4 regions of the Kitasatospora sp. NPDC048194 genome follow, and region 4 is predicted to be linked to each of the others. Evidence: riboswitches for the same ligand, from Rfam matches in the RefSeq annotation. Region 4 holds a riboswitch; each other region holds the start of a gene.
The links. A riboswitch is a leader RNA that binds a small molecule or an ion and turns the genes downstream of it on or off. The one in region 4 is predicted to bind cobalamin.

Region 1: linked by a shared signal. The riboswitch ahead of metE (5-methyltetrahydropteroyltriglutamate--homocysteine S-methyltransferase) and the one ahead of ACGF07_RS29630 (cobalamin biosynthesis protein) in region 4 are both predicted to bind cobalamin.
Region 2: linked by a shared signal. The riboswitch ahead of ACGF07_RS07775 (prenyltransferase/squalene oxidase repeat-containing protein) and the one ahead of ACGF07_RS29630 (cobalamin biosynthesis protein) in region 4 are both predicted to bind cobalamin.
Region 3: linked by a shared signal. The riboswitch ahead of ACGF07_RS01435 (ribonucleoside-diphosphate reductase subunit alpha) and the one ahead of ACGF07_RS29630 (cobalamin biosynthesis protein) in region 4 are both predicted to bind cobalamin.

Annotation. Positions count from the first base shown of each region.
Region 1 is NZ_JBIDAK010000004.1:185,029-189,952, reverse strand. It holds gene metE (5-methyltetrahydropteroyltriglutamate--homocysteine S-methyltransferase) at 1-2,195, opposite strand, end outside; cobalamin riboswitch at 2,355-2,594, opposite strand; gene ACGF07_RS07810 (hypothetical protein) at 2,754-3,383, shown strand; gene ACGF07_RS07805 (ABC transporter substrate-binding protein) at 3,380-3,676, shown strand; gene ACGF07_RS07800 (hypothetical protein) at 3,729-4,046, opposite strand; gene ACGF07_RS07795 (ECF transporter S component) at 4,064-4,912, opposite strand; gene ACGF07_RS07790 (ABC transporter ATP-binding protein) at 4,909-4,924, opposite strand, start outside.
Region 2 is NZ_JBIDAK010000004.1:175,906-180,829, reverse strand. It holds gene ACGF07_RS07775 (prenyltransferase/squalene oxidase repeat-containing protein) at 1-2,732, opposite strand, end outside; cobalamin riboswitch at 2,840-2,984, opposite strand; cobalamin riboswitch at 3,063-3,139, shown strand; gene ACGF07_RS07770 (hypothetical protein) at 3,351-4,715, shown strand; gene ACGF07_RS07765 (hypothetical protein) at 4,831-4,924, shown strand, end outside.
Region 3 is NZ_JBIDAK010000001.1:277,534-282,457, reverse strand. It holds gene ACGF07_RS01445 (glycoside hydrolase family 26 protein) at 1-338, opposite strand, end outside; gene ACGF07_RS01440 (hypothetical protein) at 475-1,569, opposite strand; cobalamin riboswitch at 2,016-2,149, shown strand; gene ACGF07_RS01435 (ribonucleoside-diphosphate reductase subunit alpha) at 2,341-4,746, shown strand; gene ACGF07_RS01430 (ribonucleotide-diphosphate reductase subunit beta) at 4,767-4,924, shown strand, end outside.
Region 4 is NZ_JBIDAK010000034.1:14,196-19,119, forward strand. It holds gene ACGF07_RS29620 (putative cobaltochelatase) at 1-606, opposite strand, end outside; gene ACGF07_RS29625 (cobyric acid synthase) at 603-2,141, opposite strand; gene ACGF07_RS29630 (cobalamin biosynthesis protein) at 2,138-3,100, opposite strand; cobalamin riboswitch at 3,199-3,330, opposite strand; gene ACGF07_RS29635 (transcriptional regulator) at 3,571-4,263, shown strand; gene ACGF07_RS29640 (alpha/beta hydrolase family protein) at 4,385-4,924, shown strand, end outside.

The DNA.
Region 1 (4,924 bases), on a different contig from region 4:
GCCGGGATCGCCGCGAGGCCGGCCCGCAGCAGCGAGACGGCCTCCTCGGTGCTCGGGACGCGCGGGGAGTGGATGTCCCAGACGCCGGGGCCGACCTCGCGCGGGTAGCCGGCCGCGGCGAGTTCTCCGGCGACCTCCATGTGGGAGCGGGTGGCCTCCAGGGAGATGACGTCCGCGTCGAGTTCGTCGATCGCCGTCATGATCGCGCCGAACTCGGCGTAGCACATGTGGGTGTGGATCTGGGTGTCCGCGCGGACGCCCGAGGTGGCGAGGCGGAAGGCCTCGGTGGCCCAGGCCAGGTAGGCCGGGCGGGCGGCGGCCCGCAGCGGGAGGGTCTCGCGAAGCGCCGGCTCGTCGACCTGGACGACGGCCGCGCCGGCGGCCTCCAGGTCGGTGACCTCGTCGCGCAGGGCGAGAGCGACCTGGCGGGCGGTGTCGGCGAGCGGCTGGTCGTCGCGGACGAAGGACCAGGCGAGCATGGTGACCGGGCCGGTGAGCATGCCCTTGACCGGGCGGTCCGTCAAACCCTGCGCGTAGCCGAACCAATCGACGGTCATCGGGTGCGGGCGGGAGATGTCCCCGGCGAGGACCGGCGGGCGCACGTACCGGGTGCCGTAGGACTGCACCCAGCCGTGCCGGGTGGCGAGGTAGCCGGTGAGCTGCTCGGCGAAGTACTGGACCATGTCGTTGCGCTCGGGCTCGCCGTGGACGAGGACGTCGAGGCCGGCCTTCTCCTGGTAGGCGATGACCTCGCGGACCTCGGCCTCCATCCGCTCCCGGTACGCGGCCGCGTCGATCCGGCCCGCCGTCAGGTCGGCCCGGGCGACACGCAGCTCGATGGTCTGCGGGAAGGAGCCGATGGTGGTGGTCGGCAGCAGCGGCAGGGCGAGGCGGGCGCGCTGTGCCTCGGCCCGCACCGAATAGGGCTGGGAGCGGCGGGTGTCCGCCCCGGTGACGGCGGCGACCCGGGCGCGCACGGCCGGGTCGCGGGTGATCGGCGAGGTGGCGCGGGAGCCCAGGTCGGCGCGGTTGGCGGCGAGTTCGGCGGTGATCGCGCCGGTGCCCTCGCGCAGGCCGCGGGCGAGCAGCGCCGCCTCGGCGGCCTTCTGCTTGGCGAACGCGAGCCAGCGGGCGATCTGCGGGTCGATGTCGCGTTCGAGCGTGGCGTCGATCGGCACGTGCAGCAGCGAGCAGGACGGCGCGACGTCGACCCGGTCGGCCAGGCCGAGCAGGGTCGCCAGGGTGGCCAGCGACTTCTCCAGGTCGTTGATCCAGATGTTGCGCCCGTCGATCACCCCGGCCACCAGCCGCTTGCCGGGCAGCCCGCCCACGGCGGCCAGGTCGTCGAGGTTGCCGGCGGCCGGTCCGGTGAAGTCCAGCGCCAGGCCCTCGACGGGGGCCTTGGCGAGGACGGGCAGGGCCTCGCCGAGGCGTTCGAAGTAGCTCGCGACCAGCAGCTTCGGCCGGTCGGCGAGGGCGCCGAGGTCCCGGTAGGCGCGGGCGGCGGCGTTCAACTCGGCCGGGGAGCGGTCCTGGACGAGGGCGGGCTCGTCCAGCTGGACCCAGCCGGCGCCGGCGGCCTTCAGTTCGGCCAGCAGCTGCGCGTAGACGGGCAGCAGCCGGTCCAGCAGGGTCAGCGGCTGGAAGTCCTCGGCGACGCCGGGGGCGGGCTTGGCGAGCAGCAGGTAGGTGATCGGCCCGACCAGGACCGGCCGGGCGTCGTGGCCGAGGGCGAGCGCCTCGGTCAGCTCGCCGACGGCCTTGGCCGGGTTCGCGGCGAAGGCCGTGTCGGGGCCCAACTCGGGCACGAGGTAGTGGTAGTTGGTATCGAACCACTTGGTCATCTCCAGTGGCGCGACGTCCTGGGTGCCGCGCGCCATGGCGAAATAGCCGTCCAGCGGGTCGGCCTCGACCGCCTTGCGGTGGCGGGCCGGGATAGCGCCGACTGCCACTGTGGTGTCCAGCACGTGGTCGTAGAGCGAGAAGTCACCGGTGGGGACCTCGTCGATACCGGAGTCGGCGAGCTGCTGCCAGTTCCCGCGGCGCAGGTCGGCGGCCGTGGCCAGCAGTGCCTCGGCGGTGACCGTGTCCTTCCAGTAGCCCTCGATCGCCTTCTTCAGCTCCCGGCCCCGCCCCTGGCGGGGGTAGCCGTACGCGGTGGCGAGGGTTGCCGCGGCTGCGGACTTCGTAGTCAAGGGACTCTCCTTCGCGAGTCTGTCTCCTCAAGAACCCGGAGACGGACGAAGGCGCGAAGGGATGACGAAACCGGGCGGTGGCCACCGTGCATTGCGGGCCGGATCCGCCTGGTATGGTCGCCGACCCGCCCTCGAGGTCACCGGATTGCCGCGCGCGAACGGTCGCGCACGGGCAGTGGCAGGTCTTCGGACTCGCGGGCGCGCCCGTCCTGGTTCCAGGGCGGACACCTACTGGCCGTCGCTTCCCAGACCCGTCCCGGGTCCAGTGCGTATGACGGCGGTCGTTCCCACTCACCGCTGCGGGGCAGTCCCGGACTGGCCAGTTGAAAGGCGTCACCGGGTTCCCTCTTACGACGCCCCGCCTGGAGGACGGGGCGAACCAGCTGCACGACCAGCCTAGAGGAAGAACCTTGGGTTCTGACTGAAGAACCGCTCTACCGCCCGGATACTGAGACGTCGTTTGAAGCCGTCGTGCCCTTGCGAGCCCAAGCCCGTCCGATCGCCGACGGACCCCGGTCGTACGGTTCACTTTCCGGACGCCGAGACTAGGCTCGAAGGATGCGGATCGTCTCCCTGCTTCCCGCCGCCACGGACATTGTTGCCGCGCTCGGTCTCAGTGAGTTCCTGGTCGGCCGGACCCATGAGTGTGATTGGCCGCCGGCGGCTGTTGCCGGAGTCCCCGTGGTGACGGCGCGTGAGTTCGACGCCGACCGGCTCACCAGCCGGGAGATTTCTGAGGCTGTCGGCGGTGCGGCCCACCAGGGGTCGTCGCTCTACACCCTCGACGTGGAGCTGATGGCCACCCTCGCCCCCGACATCGTCCTCACCCAGGACCTGTGCGAGGTGTGTGCCGTGTCCTACAGCGGTGCGACCGAGGCGGTACGGGTTCTGGACGGCGGTCCGCGCGTGTTGAGCCTGGAGCCCCGGACGCTGCCCGAGGTCATCGCATGTCTGGAACACGTAGGACGGGAGCTGGGAGTCGCCGTCACCGCGTCACGGGCCGCCGCGGAGCTGCGATCGCGGCTGGCCCGGGTGTCGGCGGCCGTGCAGGGTCTGCCCCGTCCACGGGTGGTCGCGGTGGAATGGCTCGACCCTCTCTGGCCGGCCGGCCACTGGGTGCCCGAGCAGATCGACCTGGCGGGCGGCAGCCGCTTCTCGCGAAGGCGGGCCAGCACACCGAGCCGATGACCTGGGACGAGGTGCTCGCCGCCCGGCCCGACGTCCTGCTGCTCCTGCCCTGCGGCTTCCCACCGGCGCGCACCGAGCGGGAACTCCCATTGATCACCGGCCTGCCGGGCTGGGACGAGGTCCCCGCCGTCCGCAACGACCGGGTATGGGTCCTCGACGGCCCGTCCTACTTCAATCGTCCCGGCCCCAGGGTCGTGCGCGGCGCCGAGGTCCTGGCCCACGTTCTCCACGGTGTGCGCGCGGGTGAGCCGGTGACGTTCGAGGAGGCCCGCCCCCTGGCCGGACCGGGGTAGCCGCCGTGTCGGCCGGTCACCGGCAGCGACGCCCGCGTCCGCGTGGCAGCTGTCAGGGCTGCTTCTCGAAGTCCGGGGTGCGCGGCAAGGTCGCGCGGATGTCCGCGAGGAGGTCGGCGATCCCGCGCCCGTCGGCCAGGTGGCCGCCCGCCGCCTCGGCCTGGTCGGCGGGCAGGTGGGCCAGCACCCGCTCGGCCTCGCCGAGCAGGTGCTGGCTGCGTCGCAGGTCGAGGCGCATTCTCGCGACGTGTGCCTGTGCCCCGCCCAGCTGACGGCGGGCCGACTCCAGTCCGGCGTGCTGGCCGGGGGTGAGGAGGACGACGTCGACGCCGTTCACCGTGGTCGTCGTGGGCTTCTCGCGTTTGGGCACGTGGATGGCCTTTCGGTTCAGGTGGACGCCGTTTCGGTGTGTCGTACGGCGGTTCCCGGGTCCGTCGGCGTTCCGGGCGGGTCCGGGGTCTCGAAGCGCACGGTAGGTTCGAAGTTGGCGCGGCGGGCGGCGCGACGGAAGACGGTGAGCACGGCCGGCCCGACGACGAGCACGGCGGTGAAGGTGGTCACGGCGCGGCCGGTGTCCCAGCCCAGCGAGGTGGCCAGGTCGAAGAGCAGGTAGCGGTGCCACTGTTCGGTGAAGGGCAGGCCGGGCAGGTAGGCGATCGAGCTGTTCGGGTCGGTGGAGAACGGCCAGAAGGAGAGGTTGAGCAGGAAGCCGAACAGGTAGCCGGAGAAGGCCCCGTAGACGGCCAGCATCGGCACTTCCCAGCGGCGGCGGGCCTTGGGCAGCAGTCCGGCGAGCAGACCGACGAAGGCGCAGCCGAACATCTGGTAGGGCATCCAGGGGCCGACGCCGCCGGTGAGCAGGGCGGAGGCGAAGAGTGAGGTGCAGCCGAGGGTGAAGCCGAAGCCGGGGCCGAAGATCCGGCCGGCCAGGACGAGGATGAAGAAGACGGTCTCCACACCCGCGGTTCCGGCGCCGAGCGGGCGCAGTCCGGCGTTGACGGCGGAGAGGACGCCGAGCATGGCGAGGGCCTTGGCGTCGATGCCTCCGGCGGAGATCTCGGCGATGACGACGGTGAGCACCAGGACGAGCAGGGCGCCGAAGATCAGCGGCGGGGCGTAGTTGGAGCCGAACTTGCCGGGGGCGACGACGAACGGCCAGGTGAAGGCGACGAGGCCGATGAAGGCGGCCAGGGCGACGACGACGCGGGCCCGGGCCGGGATCCGGACGGCGGTCACCGCGCGGCCCCC
Region 2 (4,924 bases), on a different contig from region 4:
TGCCCGTTGTCGCCCCCGGCGGCGCCGCCACCGGCCGGGGCGTCGATGCCGCCAGCCGGGGCGGTGGTCGGGCCGGCGCCGGTCGAGGGGGCGCTGGTGACCGGGGCGGGCCCGGTCGTCGTGGGAGTGCCGGTCGGCGTTCCGGTGGGGGTGCCCGTCGGAGTGCCGGTCGGCGTCCCCGTGGGAGTGCCCGTCGGCGTCCCGGTCGGGGTCCCGGTCGGCGTCGGCGTTCCGCCCAGGTTCCGGGAGAGCGTGCCGAAGGAGATGCCGGTGGCGCCGCCCAGCACCTGGGTCGAGGCCCGGACGTCCGAGCCCTGCTGTCCGGCGGAGGCGACGTTGAACCCGCCGTCGCCGTTCTGCTGCCCGGCGAGGAAGTCCAGCGCCTTGGCGATCTGCCCGTCGTAGGCGGCCTTGTGGAGCGTCATGCCCTGGACGGCGAGGGCCGCCGAGTTGGTCGAGTGGCCGGCCGCGCCGGGGAAGCCGCCGTCGGGGAGCTGCTGGGCGGCGAGCCAGGTGAGTCCCTTGTCGACGGCCTGGGCGGCGTCGTCGCCGGGGACGAGGGCGAGGGCCATGACGGCCATGGCCGTGCTGTCGACGTCGGAGTCGCCGGTGGCGGGGATCAGGCTCGGCCACGAGCCGTCCGCGTGCTGGAGGCTCCTCAGGTAGGCGGTCGCGGGCGCGGCGGCGGTCGCGTCCCCGGCGCGGAGCTGGGCCATGACGCCGAGGGCCTGGGAGAAGACGGAGGTGGCGTACTGGTAGTTGCCGGGGGCGTCGCAGCCGGTGTTCGCGTCGGCCTTGGTGCACACCATGGCGGCGAGGGCGGCGATCAGGTCGTGGCCGCCGAAGGCGCGCGGGTCGCGGCCGACGATCTCGGCGAGCAGCGCTTCCTTGCCGACGGAGCCGCCGCCGGCGTACTCGGTGCCGATGCCGGTCCAGTCGTTGACGGTGCGGTCGCTCGCGTCCTTGCCCTGCTGGTCCAGGAAGTCGACGATCCTGCGCAGCGCGGTGTCGTCGGTGCCGGTGGCGGCGAGGGCGTAGGCGCCGTCGATGGTGAGGCCGAAGTCGGCGAAGGCCGGGAAGCCCTCGTAGTAGTGGCCGTCGATCAGCCGGGCGGGGTCGGTGAGGTAGGCGCTGCCCTTGGCGGCGTCGGGCTTCCTCCCGGCGGGCGGGGTCGGTGTCGTGGTGGTGGCGTCCGGGTTGTGCCGGACGCTGGTGAGGTCGGTGCCGGTCAGAGCCAGGAGGGCCTGCTCGGTGGCGGGCGCGTCCGGGTCGACCGTGGACGCGTCGGGTCCGAAACCGCCGTCCTTGCCCTGCCGGGCGGCGAGCCAGGCGGTGGCGGCGGCCCGCCGGGCGCCCTGGCCGGTGGCCTTGAACACCTGGGCGGCGCTCGCGGTGCTGAGGGTGTCTCCGGGGGCGCCGGCGTACGGAAGGAGGGAGCCGTCGCTCTGCTGACTCGCCGCCAGCTGGTCGGAGGCCTTCTTCGCGGCCGCCTCGTACCCGGGGGCGGTGCGCAGCGCGAGGGCGGCGACGGCGGTGGTGAGCGGGTCGGACTCGCAGTGGTCGCCGGCGACGATCATCGCTCCGGCCATCCCGCCGTCGGCGCACTGCAGGGCGGTGAACCGGGCCAGGGCGGCGGCGGGCGGTGTGACTCCGGCCCGCTGGAGCGCGATGACGCCGAGCGACTGGCCCCAGGGGGAGGCCGCGCCGAGGAAGTCCCCGGCGGCGGTGCACTTCCCGTTCTCCCCGGGCGCCGTGCAGACGTGGTCGGTGAGCGCGGCGATCAGGTCCCGGCTGCCGAACGTGCGGGGATCCCGGCCGGTGCTCTCGGCGACGAGGGCCAGCAGGGCGGCGGCCCTGGTGTCGGGCTGGGCGGTGGGGCCGTCGGGGTACAGGAAGGCGTCGGTGTGCGCGGTGAGGAAGGCGACCACCTTGCGCAGGGCCGGGTCCTGGGTGCCCGCGGCGGCGAGGGCGACGGCGGTGAGCGCGGTGCGGGGGTAGTCCGGCCCGGGAGCGGCCCAGTTCTCCATGTGGTCGCCGCCGACGAGTTGGCCGGCCAGCCAGGCGGCGGCCGCGGCCGGGTCACCGGTGGTGGCGGGCCCGGTCGGGGTGGTGGTCGGGGTCGGGGTCGGGGTGGCGGAGGGGGACGTGGAGGGCGAGGGGCCGCCGTTCTTGGCCCGCACGGAGTCGGGGGTGAAGCTCGGTGCCCCGCTGGTGCCGCCGATGTCGGTGCCGCCGTACACCCAGGCCTCGACCTCGCCCGGCTTGGGCTGCTGGGTGCCCGCGCCGAACTGGCTGTAGGACCAGGTCTGTTGGCCGGGTGGGGCGATCCAGTACGACCAGTAGGCGGTGGCCTGCGGGGTGTTGACGCACGGCTCCTCGGCCGGAGTCGGGTACTGGACACCGCCGTTGAAGGTCCCGGTGCCGAGCCGGCAGATGAAGGCGGGGCCGTCGTGCTCGGTGCCGGCCGTGGTGAATCCGGCGTTGCGCAGCAGGTTCATCCCGGTGGTGGGGTGGGCGTCGCAGCCCCGGACGACGCCGCCGCCCCAGTGGGTGAAGTCGACGGCGACGATCGCGCCCGTGGTCGTGGTGCACTGCTCGATCGGGTCGGCGGCGGCTATGCCGGGCCGGCCGAGCAGGACCGTGCCGCAGGCGGCGGCCGCGACGGTGCCGGCGACCAGCAGGGACGCGAGGTCCCGGTTTCTGTGACGTGTGCGACTGCTGCTGACCCTCACGACGACTCCCCGGTCGGTCGACGCGGGAGGCCACGGCGCAGCCGACGGCCGCCCGCAGACACGGGGCCGTCATGAGCTGCGTCGTAGTCCGCGACGACGCAAGTGCTGTGTGAACAGACCCCCGGTCCAGGCAGTCCGGCTCACCCACCGGGCGGTGGGTCTACGGTTGCGGGTCAGCGCCGGAATCAGACCGGCTTCCCCTGAATGCCGAGGGCGAAAAACCGATTCATCAGACCACGGTGTTCGATTCGGAGTCAACAGGTCGTCAGGTAGGTCACAGCACCTCGTCAGCCGGTCCGCGCGTGCGGTAGCGTCCGCCGTGGCCGAGTGGGGGAACCCGGTGCGACTCCGGGGCTGACGCGCAGCGGTGTGGGGCGGCGGTTGTGCCGTTCCGAGCCCGAATGCCCGCCCGACCGTGCACCACGGCGAATGCCGGCCCACGCGATCCGGGCGGCGACCGTTCCGGCTGTCGCGCGCCCCCGAACGGACGCCGGGACTCCGGGGCAGGGTCGGCGCCCGCCACCCCAAGGAGCCTGTTCCGTGCCCCTTCCCACCCCGAAGCGGACCACCCCCAGCCGGACCACCCCGGCCCGCGCCGCCTCCGCGGCCACCGTCGCCCTGACGGCCGGAGCCCTGCTGCTGTCCGCCGTTCCCGCCCACGCGACGGCCAGCCCCACCCAGATAGCCACCTCCAAGAGCACCGGCGTCACGTACCTGAAGTCCCTCCAAGCCGCCGACGGCAGCTACGTCACCGGCGGAGGCCTCTCCAATGAGTGGGCCTTCAGTGCGCTGGCGGCCGCCGGCACCGCCGCCGCGGACGTGACCCCCGGCGGCGACACGAGCAAGAACGCCCGTCTCGTGTACCGGAACCAGCTCGCCGCCGCCGGCTGGCCCGGCGGCTCGCCGGTGGTCACCGACTACGAGCGCGCCATCCTCAACTCCTACGCCGCCGGGATCGACCCCGCCCGCGTCGGTCCCGGCCGCAACCTGATCGCCGACGCGGTCGCCTACTGGCAGACCGCCGAGCCCGGCTACTACGGTCCGTCCGCCAACTTCAACGGCACCGTCTTCGGCCTGCTCGCCCTCGCGGGCGCGAAGACCCAGACGGGCACCCAGCGGGCCCCGCAGGTCCTGCTGAACTCCTCCGTCACCGCGGTGCGCGCCAACCAGCACAACGACGGCGGCTGGAACTACAGCAAGGCCGCGGGCGACCCGACCGCGCTCGCCCAGGGCAGCGACATCGACATGACCGGCGCCGCCATGGCCTCGCTGTGCGCTGCCGGAGTCCCCAACACCGACCCGGCGATCGTGGTGGCCAAGAACTTCCTCAAGGGCAAGCTGGCCTCCTCCGGGGCCTTCAACGCCATGTTCGGAGTGAACACCGACTCCAACGGCTGGGCCGTGTCCGGCCTCAACGCCTGCGGCATCAACCCGCAGGGCACCGACTTCACCAGCGGCACCGGCAAGACCCCGCTCGACTTCCTCATCGCCCAGCAGTTCAAGCCCGGCGGCGGCTTCAAGTACCTGCCCACCGACACCTCCCCGTCCCCCTACGCCTCCGTCGACGGCCTGCGCGCCGTGGCCGGGGCCGGGTTCACCGCCACCCCGCCCGCCCCGGTCACCGCGGGCGAACCGACCTGGGCCGCCACCACCGGCTTCACGGCCGGTACCGCCGCCAGGCTCGCTCTGGTCGTCGACGACGGCACCGGGGCGCTCAAGGCCTGCACCGTCACGCTCACCCCGACCGGCAGCACCGCGACCCTCGGCGACGTCCTCGACGCGGCGGGCACCGCCACCCCGGCCGGCTGCGTCACCGCCGTCACGCCGTCCACCGGCGGCGGCACCGTCACGGCGATCAACGGCACCGCCAACAGCGGTTCGTCCACCTGGAAGGTCAGCCTGGACGGCGCCACCGCCGTGGCCGCCACCCGGGCCACCACCGTCCACCTCGGCGACACCGTCTCGCTGCGCTACGGCAGCTGACCGCACGACTCCGCAGGGGAGTTGAGCACGGATCGCCCTCCCCTCGGCAGGGCAGGACCACGACGGCCCGACTGATCCCGCCGCCGGACCACGGAACAGGGGGGAAGTGGTACCGATGGGTGCTTCCAGGTGGGTGGCAGGCGGCTACGTGGCCTCGGTCGGCGTCTTCGCCGCCCTGGGCGGGCTGACGGGGAACGGGCGCTACTACC
Region 3 (4,924 bases), on a different contig from region 4:
CCGTACTCGGGGTTGTTGCGCTCGTTGTGCGCCTCGACGTGCTGGCCGATCACCGTCCCGCCGCTCTGCCCGGTACGGGCCTGGCGCTCCAGGTCGGTCAGGAACTGCTCGACGGCGCGGGCGTTCGGTGAGGCCTGCGGGTCCCGGGCGAGGAGGTCCCGGCCCACGTCGGGCGGCAGGGTGCGCCCGGGGGCACCGACCGACACCGGCACCCGCACCGGCTGGGTCCCGTCGACCCGGTCGTCACGGCCCAGCAGCGCGAAGGTGCCCGCGACGACCACGATCCCGGCCGCGGCCAGGACGGCGGACTTGCCGCGCAGGGCATTGGGCAGGGCCACGACCGCTCCTCCGGTTGCTCGCCGGTACCGACCCCCACGGACGCAACCGGAACACGCGTACGAATGACTCCGTGAGAGCCTGCCACACTCCCCCGGTCCCGGCGAACGCTCCTGCCGCACCGGGGGTGTCGGCGCGTCAGCCGGTCGGGGTGGCCGCCGGCGTGCCCTGCGGCGTGCCCTGGGATCCGGGCGTCGCGGAGCCCGCCGCCTTGGCCCGCTGCAGCAGCTGGCCCTTCACGTGCTCGGCGAACCCGGAGGCCGCCGCGCTCGCGGTGGCGTCGGGGGCGTTGCCGCCCTTCGCCGAGCCCTCGACGGTGAAGTAGGCGTACCGGCCCAGGCTGCTGTGGGTGCCGGGGCAGCCGGCGTTGGCGCAGAACGCCGGGGCTCCGGGCGCGGGAAGGCCCTTGAGCTGGCCGGTGAAGTTCTTCATCGCGGTCTCGGCCTGGATCTTGTGGTCGAAGACCGCGGCGCCGACGGTCACCGCGCTGTCGCCGGAGACGTACGTCGCCCGGAGCACCTTCTGGCACCCCTGGTCGCCGAGGACCTTGCCCAGCCCGCCGGTGGTGGAGTTGCCGTCCCAGCAGGGCTGGTCCAGCGAGACCACGGTCCGGATCCAGGTCGCGCCGTTGATCGTCACCTGCGTCGCGGAGAACAGCGCCCCCGCGTCCTGCGGCGCCGGATCGGTGGCGGCCTCCCAGATCGGCTTCGACGGGTCGTCAGCCTGTCCGCCCGGGGTGGCGCTCGACAGACCGGGGGTCGGGCGGCCGGAGGTGGGCGCCGGGGTCGGGCCGCCGCCGGCCTCCTTGGGGCCGTCCTTCTTGCCCAGCAGCACCGCGCCGCCCGCCACCAGGCCGCCCACCACGACGACCGCGGCCACGATGCCGATGACCTTCATCCGGCGCTTGCGCTTGGCGGCGGCCTCGTTGCGGTCCGCCAGCGCCTCCCAGTCCGGCTCGACGCGCTGCGGCGGCACCGGCTGCTGCTGCCACTGGGGGGCGGCGGCCATCGGCTGCACCGGCTGGGGCTGCGGCGGCATCGGCTGCGGGACGGGCTGGGCCTGCGGCACGGGCTGCGGCTGCGCGACCGGCTGCGGCTGCGGCACGGCCTGGGGCTGCGGCTGCGCGACCGGCTGCGGCACCGGCGGAACGGGCTGCGAGAGCGGCTGCGCGGACGGCACCACCGGCCCGTAGGAGGCCGGCGGCGGACCGAAACCGCCGCTCGGCGGCGCCACCGGGCCCGTCCCCGGCGGCTGATGATTCGGTGCGCCCCCCGACCCGGCGGGGGGCGTTCCCTGCGGCCCCTGCCCAGGTACGCCAGTTCCGTCGCTCATGCGCCCAGATCGTAGGGCATCCCCCTGACCGCTGGTCCCCCCGGTGACCGATCCGTATCGAAACCCGGACGGGCGCCGGGCGGAGCCGGCCCTGACGCCGGGTCGGCCGGGCCCGGACACGGTGCGATCGGCTCGGGCGCCGGGGCGGGCGAGGGCCGGGCGCCGGGGCAGGTGGAGACCGGGCACCGGGGGCGGATCAGGGCCGGGCGCCGGGGCGGATCAGGCCCGGCCGAACGCCCGGATCCGGGCCCCGGACGGCCACGAACGGCCACTCGCCCGGTACCGCCGGTCATCGCCCCGACACACCGCGCCGCACAACATCTGGTGCCGCATCACTGAGACACCACTACATGTATGCTCACTCCTGCTGTCGATGCAGGGGAACCCGGTGGGAATCCGGGACTGCCCCGCAGCGGTGTGCGGGCGGCTCCAGCAGCCGTGCCCGCGAGTCCGAGTACCTGCCGGCGGCGTGCGCCACGGCCCTCCCGCAGAGGCCGCGCCAGCACGAGCAGTACCCCTCCGGGCCTCGCGGGCGGGCCGGGGAGACACCGTCGCGCGACGCGCTCCGCGTTCGCGCCGTGCTCCCCTGCCCAGATCGGCCCGGTGCCACCCGATCACCGCCGCCGATCGCCGCCAGGAGAGAGCGCCTTGACCACCGCTGCCTCAGCCACCCTGCCCGCCCAGGGCTCCGGTACCGCCTTCACCGACCCGACGGTCTCCGACCCCGGCGGCGCGCTGCTGCGGCTGCTCACCGACCGCAGCGCCGACCTCACCGAGGTCGACCCCGGCCATGTCGCCGCCGCCGCGCTGCGCGGCCGCCACGCCGGCTCGGACTTCGCCGAGCTGCGCGGGCTGGCCGTGGACGCCGCCGCGTCGATGATCGCCGAGGACCCCCAGTACTCGAAGCTGGCCGCCCGCCTGCTCGCCCTGGAGATCGTGGACGAGGCGAACAGCCAGGGCGCGGTCTCCTTCTCCGCCTCGATCGCCGTCGGCCACGCCGAGGGCCTGATCGGCGACACCACCGCGGCCTTCGTCGCCAAGCACGCCGCCGCCCTGGACGCGCTGATCGACGCCCACGGCGACGACCGCTTCGAGTACTTCGGCCTGCGCACCGTGCAGTCCCGCTACCTGCTGCGCCACCCGATCACCCGCAAGGTCATCGAGACCCCGCAGCACTTCCTGCTCCGCGTCGCCTGCGGCCTGGCGGTCGGCGACTCCGAGCAGTCGGTGCGCGAGGTGGCCGAGCTGTACGGCCTGATGAGCCGCCTGGAGTACCTGACGTCCTCTCCGACGCTCTTCAACTCCGGCACCCGGCACCCGCAGATGTCGAGCTGCTACCTGCTCGACTCCCCGCTGGACAACCTGGACTCGATCTACAACCGCTACGCGCAGATCGCCCGGCTGTCCAAGCACGCCGGCGGCATCGGCCTGTCCTACTCGCGCATCCGCTCGCGCGGCAGCCTGATCCGCGGCACCAACGGCAAGTCCAACGGCATCGTCCCGTTCCTGCGCACCCTCGACTCCTCGGTCGCCGCGGTCAACCAGGGCGGCCGCCGCAAGGGCGCGGCCTGCGTCTACCTGGAGACCTGGCACGCCGACATCGAGGAGTTCCTGGAGCTGCGCGACAACACCGGTGAGGAGGCGCGCCGCACCCACAACCTCAACCTGGCGCACTGGATCCCGGACGAGTTCATGCGCCGGGTCAACGCCAACGAGGACTGGTCGCTGTTCTCCCCGGCCGACATCCCCGAGCTGGTCGACCTGTGGGGCGCCGACTTCGACGAGGCGTACCGCAAGGCCGAGCAGGCCGGCAAGGCCGTGCGCACCATCCCGGCGCAGACCCTCTACGCCCGCATGATGCGCACCCTCGCCCAGACCGGCAACGGCTGGATGACCTTCAAGGACGCCTCCAACCGGGCCGCCAACCAGACCGCGCTGCCGGGCCGCACGGTGCACTCCTCCAACCTGTGCACCGAGATCCTGGAGGTCACGGACGACTCCGAGACCGCCGTCTGCAACCTCGGCTCGGTCAACCTCGGCGCCCACGTCGCCGCCGGCGCCACCGCCGACGACCTGCTGGGCGCGATGGACTGGGAGCGCCTGGACGCCACCGTCCGCACCGCCGTCACCTTCCTCGACCGCGTGGTGGACATCAACTTCTACCCGACGACCGAGGCGGGCACGTCCAACTCCCGCTGGCGCCCGGTCGGCCTCGGCGTGATGGGCCTCCAGGACGTCTTCTTCAAGCTGCGGATCGACTTCGACTCCGCCGAGGCGAAGACCCTCTCCACCCTGATCGCCGAGCGCATCATGCTCACCGCCTACGAGCGCTCCGCCGACCTCGCCGAGCAGCTCGGCCGCCACGAGGCGTACGGCGAGACCCGCGCCGCCCGCGGCGAACTGCACATCGACCACTTCCCGACGGCCGCCCCGCAGTGGGCCGACCGCTGGACGGCCCTGCGCGCCCGCATCGCCGAGACCGGCCTGCGCAACTCGCTGCTGCTCGCGATCGCCCCGACCGCGACCATCGCCTCGATCGCCGGCGTGTACGAGTGCATCGAGCCGCAGGTGTCCAACCTGTTCAAGCGCGAGACGCTGAGCGGCGAGTTCCTGCAGGTCAACCCGTACCTGGTGCGCGAGCTGAAGGAGCTCGGCGTCTGGGACCAGCAGACCCGCGACGCGCTGCGCGACTCCAACGGCTCCGTCCAGGAGTTCAACTGGCTGCCGGCCGAGGTCCGTTCGCTGTACCGGACGGCCTGGGAGCTGCCGCAGCGCGCGCTGATCGACCTGGCCGCGGCCCGCATGCCGTACCTGGACCAGAGCCAGTCGCTGAACCTGTTCATGGCCGCGCCGACCATCGGCAAGCTCAGCTCGATGTACGCGTACGCGTGGAAGGTCGGTCTCAAGACCACCTACTACCTGCGCTCGCGCCCGGCGACCCGCATCGCCCAGGCCGCGTCCGGCACCGCCCGCGCCGCCGCGCCCGTGCCGGTCAACACCCCGACCCTCACCCCGGAGCAGGAAGCCGCCATCGCCTGCTCCCTGGAGAACCCCGAGTCCTGCGAGGCCTGCCAGTGAGCACCCCCGAAGACCGCAAGATGCTGCTCGACCCCGGCTTCGAGCTGACGCTGCGCCCGATGCGCTACCCGTCGTTCTACGACCGGTACCGCGACGCGATCAAGAACACCTGGACCGTCGAGGAGGTGGACCTCCACTCGGACGTCGCCGACCTGGCGAAGCTCAGCGAGGGCGAGCG
Region 4 (4,924 bases):
GATCTCGACGGTGAGGCCGAAGCGGTCGAGCAGCTGCGGCCGCAGCTCGCCCTCCTCCGGGTTCATCGTGCCGACCAGCAGGAAGCGTGCCGCGTGCCGCACCGACACGCCCTCGCGCTCGACGTACGAGCGGCCCATCGCGGCGGCGTCCAGCAGCAGGTCCACCACGTGGTCCTGGAGCAGGTTCACCTCGTCGATGTAGAGCACGCCGCGGTGCGCCTTGGCGAGCAGACCGGGCTCGTACGCCTTGACGCCCTCGGCGAGCGCGCGCTCCAGGTCGAGCGAGCCGACGATCCGGTCCTCGGCCACGCCGACCGGCAACTCGACCAGCTGGGCGGGCCGTTCACCGCTCGTGGCGGCGGAGTGCGGGCCGTCCGGGCACTGCGGGTCCGGCGCGGCCGGGTCGCAGGCGAAGCGGCAGCCGTCCACGGTGGCGATGGAGGGCAGCAGCCCGGCCAGCGCGCGCACCATGGTGGACTTCGCGGTGCCCTTCTCGCCGCGCACCAGCACCCCGCCCACGGCCGGGGAGACCGCGTTCAGCAGCAGCCCGAGCCGCAGGTCGGCCATGCCGACGATCGCGGTGAACGGATAGCGGACGTCGGTCATGCGTCACTCCCAGGTGCCCCGGGCGACAGGAACGGCAGCGATCCGGCCGCCGGCATCCCGCCCTCGATCAGCTTCCACAGCGCGTCGGTGTCCGCGTGCTCCTCGATCAGGTCGCCCAGCCGGTCCAGCCGGGCCTCGCGCGCCTCGGCGAAGCAGGTGTCCGGCGCCGGGACGAACGCCCGGCCCGCCAGGGCGGCCGTCTCGCGCAGGAGTTCGCGGCGGAAGCCGTCGTTCTCCAGCACGCCGTGCCAGGTGGTGCCCCAGACCGGCCCGACCCGGCAGCCGTCCAGGCCCTGCCCCCGGCCGTCGGAGACGAACGCCTCGCCACCCTCGACGGCGACGACCCCGTGGTGGATCTCGTAGCCCTCGACGCGCTGTCCGAACGCCTCGCCGGCCGGCCGGGCGAGCACCTTCTCGGCGCCGAACCGCACGCGGGTCGGCAGCAGGCCGAGCCCGTCGACCAGCCCCGCCCGGGACTCCACCTCGTCGTCGATCGAGTGCGCCAGCATCTGGTAGCCGCCGCAGACCCCGAGGATCGGCAGTCCGGCCGCCGCCCGCGCCTTCAGGGCGGGCTCCAGGCCGCGGTCGCGCAGCCAGGCGAGGTCGGCCACGGTGGCCCGGGTCCCGGGCAGCACCACCAGGTCGGCGTCGGCCAGCTCCTCCGGTCTGGTCGCCCAGCGCACCAGCACGCCCGGCTCCTGCGCCAGCGCGTCCACGTCGGTGAAGTTCGACAGCCGGGGGAAGCGCACCACGGCGACCCGCAGCACGTCCGCCCCGAGCGGGCCGCGGCCGTCCACCCGGTCGACCACCGTCGACAGGTCGAGCGAGTCCTCGGCGTCCAGCCACAGCCCCGGCAGCATCGGCAGCGTGCCCAGCACCGGACGGCCGGTCAGCCCGTGCAGCATCTCCAGGCCGGGCGCGAGCAGCCGGGCGTCGCCGCGGAACTTGTTGACGAACCAGCCGGCGACGTGCCGCTGGTCCTCGGCCGACAGCAGTGCCAGCGTCCCGTACATCGCCGCGAACACCCCGCCGCGGTCGATGTCGCCGACCACCACCACGGGCAGTCCGGCGGCGGTCGCCAGGCCCATGTTGGCGATGTCCCGGTCGCGCAGGTTGATCTCGGCGGGCGAGCCGGCGCCCTCGCACACCACCACGTCGTGGCGGCGGCGCAGGTCCGCCAGGCACTCCAGGGCGCGTTCCAGCAGGACGGGCTTGCGCTCCCGGTAGTCCAGCGCGCCGACCTCGGCGACCGGCCTGCCGAGCAGCACCACCTGGCTGCGGCCGTCCGCTCCGGGCTTGAGCAGCACCGGGTTCATCGCCGCCTCCGGCTCCACCCGGGCGGCCTGCGCCTGCATCGCCTGGGCGCGGCCGATCTCGGCGCCGTCGGCGGTGACGAAGGAGTTCAGCGACATGTTCTGCGCCTTGAACGGCGCGACCCGCACGCCCTGGCGGGCCAGCCAGCGGCAGATGCCGGCCGTCACCACGCTCTTGCCCGCGTCCGAGGTCGTCCCGGCGACCAGCAGCGCGTTCGTCATGTCCCACTCCTCTTCCCCAGGAGCCGCAGCAGGACGTGCCCCGCGACCGTCGTACCCAGCGCCAGTGCGCCCACCCGCCGCGACAGCGTGCAGGCCCGCTCGATGTCGTCCACCGTCACCGGCCGCAACTCCGCGCCCAGCACCGGGCGGTGCTCCAACCGCTCGCCGTACCGCAGCGTCCCGCCCAGCCGTACGCCGACCGCTCCGGCGAAGGCCGACTCGGCCTGCCCCGCGTTCGGGCTCGGGTGCGCCGAACCGTCGCGCCGCCAGATCCGCCAGGCCGTGGCGGGCTCCGGGGCGGCGGCCACCGTCAGCAGGGCCGTCAGCCGGGCGCCCGGCCAGCCCGCGACGTCGTCCAGCCGGGCCGAGGCCCAGCCGAAGCGGGCGTGGCGGGGCGAGCGGTGGCCCACCATCGCGTCCAGGGTGTTCACCGCGCGGAAGGCCAGCAGGCCCGGCGTGCCCGCGAGGGCGCCCCAGGTCAGCGCGTTCACCACGGCGTCGGCGGTGTTCTCGGCCACCGACTCGACCACCGCCCGGGCGATCTGCTGCCCGTCCAGCGCGCTCGGGTCCCGCCCGCACAGGTGCGGCAGCCGCTCCCGGGCGGCCGCCAGGTCGCCCGCGGCGAGCGAACGGCCGACGGTCCGCGCCTCCCGGGTCAGCGAGGTGCCGCCGAGCACCGTCCAGGTGGCCGCCGCGGCCAGCGCCGCCCGGCCCAGCGGTCGGCGCCCGACCGTGCGGTCCAGGGCGAGCGCGCCGGCCGCGACCGCGCCCACGCACAGTGCCGTGTACGCCGTTCCGGCCGCGCGGTCGTCGCGCCACAGGCGCCGTTCCAGGCGGGTCGCGGCGCTGCCGAAGAGGGCGACCGGGTGGCCGCGGCGCGGGTCGGCGAAGCGCGCGTCGGCGGCGTAGCCCGCGACGGCGCCCAGCGCGAAGGCGGCGGCGCGGGTCAGCGGGCGCACGGCGGCGGGCAGCTCGGGGGCCGGCGGGGCGGGGCAGCCTGCATCGCGTGGGTGTCCTCACTCAGGGTCCGCGCCCTGGATCGACGTACCGGGGGCGAGAGTCTCCTGGCTTCCGGGTCGGACGCACTCCCGGGCCTTCCAGCGGCTCCTGACGGCCCGCCGTGGCACTTTCCGAGCGTGCTCCCCGGTGACAGTGGCGGGACCGCGCCGGACTCGCACCGGCTTCCTCTCCATGCCTCCGTTTGGCCCCAGGATCCCATCACGCGGCCGTTCCACGCGTCAACCGAGGTCACGGAGGGGTTGGTCACACGGAGGCGGGGCGGTCGGCCACACGGAGGCGGGGTGGTCGGCCACACGGAGGCGGGGCGCCGTCCTGTGCGATCGACCAGCGCGGCCGAGGGCTCGTCAGTCCCGGTTCGTGCGTTCGGGGGCTGGGGGCGCGCCGAGGGGCGCCCCTACGGTTCGGTGCCATGCGCCGCAGAAAGCCCCACGCCGCCGCCCCCCTTCCGGTGCCCTTCTCCCCCGAGGCCGCCCGCATCCACCGCGTCGGCCTCGGCCTGACCCCCGAACAGGTCGCCGAGGGCATGGCCGCCCACGGCGTACGGCTCCTGGCCGGTCACGTCCTCGCCTGGGAGCGCGGGGAGCTGCGCCCGGGCGAGGCCGAGTTCATCGCCCTCGCCCGGGCCCTGTGGTGTTCCGCGGCCGATCTGATGGACGGCCGCCCGACCCGGCTGCGGGACCATCGCATCGCCCGGGAGCTCCCCCCGGAGACGGTCGCCGAGCGCGTCGGCATGCTGCTGCCCACCTACCAGCAGGCCGAGCTGACCGGCCGGTGGGAGGGGGACGCGGAGCAGACCTACGCCCTCGCCGTGGTGCTGGGCCTGCGACTGACCGAGCTGGTCGAGGCCACCGGCCGCGCCGAGGCGCTCGACCGCCTGCTGCGCCAGTGCGTCGCCGGCCGCTGGCAGCCGCACCTGCGCGCGCTCACCCGGCTCGTCCCCGTCGCCGAGCAGGAGCTCGCCGCCGTCCTGCTCGTGCTGGCCCAGGAGCACCACGTCCCCGCCCACTGGGGCATGCCCAGCGGGCCCCGCACCCCGGCGGTGCCCCTCACCCCCCGCTTCTGGGAACTCCTCGCGGCCCAGCCGACGGCCGTTCCGGTCTGATCGGACGTTGTTTTTCGGCCTTTCGTAGCCCGGACGGCCCAGTCCGGTGGCCGCGGGGTGCCGGGCCCCGGTGAACTGGTGCACGAACACCGACCGGTCCGCGAACAGAGCGGGGAACGATATGCGCTGGGGAACCGCAGCCGTGGTGGCGGCCGCCGCCGTGGGAGCCGGGGCCGCCGCCGTCCTGGTGATCGGCCGCCGGGCCTCCGAGCGGATGGTCAGTCCCGGGTCCGGGCCGGGCGCGGGGACGGCCCTGCAGGAGAGCGGCCCGATCCTGGTGCAGAGCGTCGCCGCCGGGCGGGTCACCTTCACCCGCCGCCCGGAGAGCCTGCGGCGCGGGCGCTGGGCGGTCGAGTGGGCGGACGGCGGGCACGCGGTGGTGGAGGAGATCCTCCACAGCGACCAGCGGGGCGTCACCCGGCGGCTGGTCCGGGCGGACCGGGGCACCCTGACGCCCGGCACCGAGGTCCGGTTCACCCCCCGGGTGCTGCTCGGCGACCCGGCCGAGGCGCTCGGCCTCCCGTTCACCGAGATCGGCGCCCGCGGCGAGCTGGGCACCTTCCCGGCCTGGCACCTCGAGGGCAAGCGCGGCACCTGGGTGATCCTCGTCCACGGCACGGAGGCCGACCGCCAGCAGACCCTGCCCGTGCTGCCGCTGCTC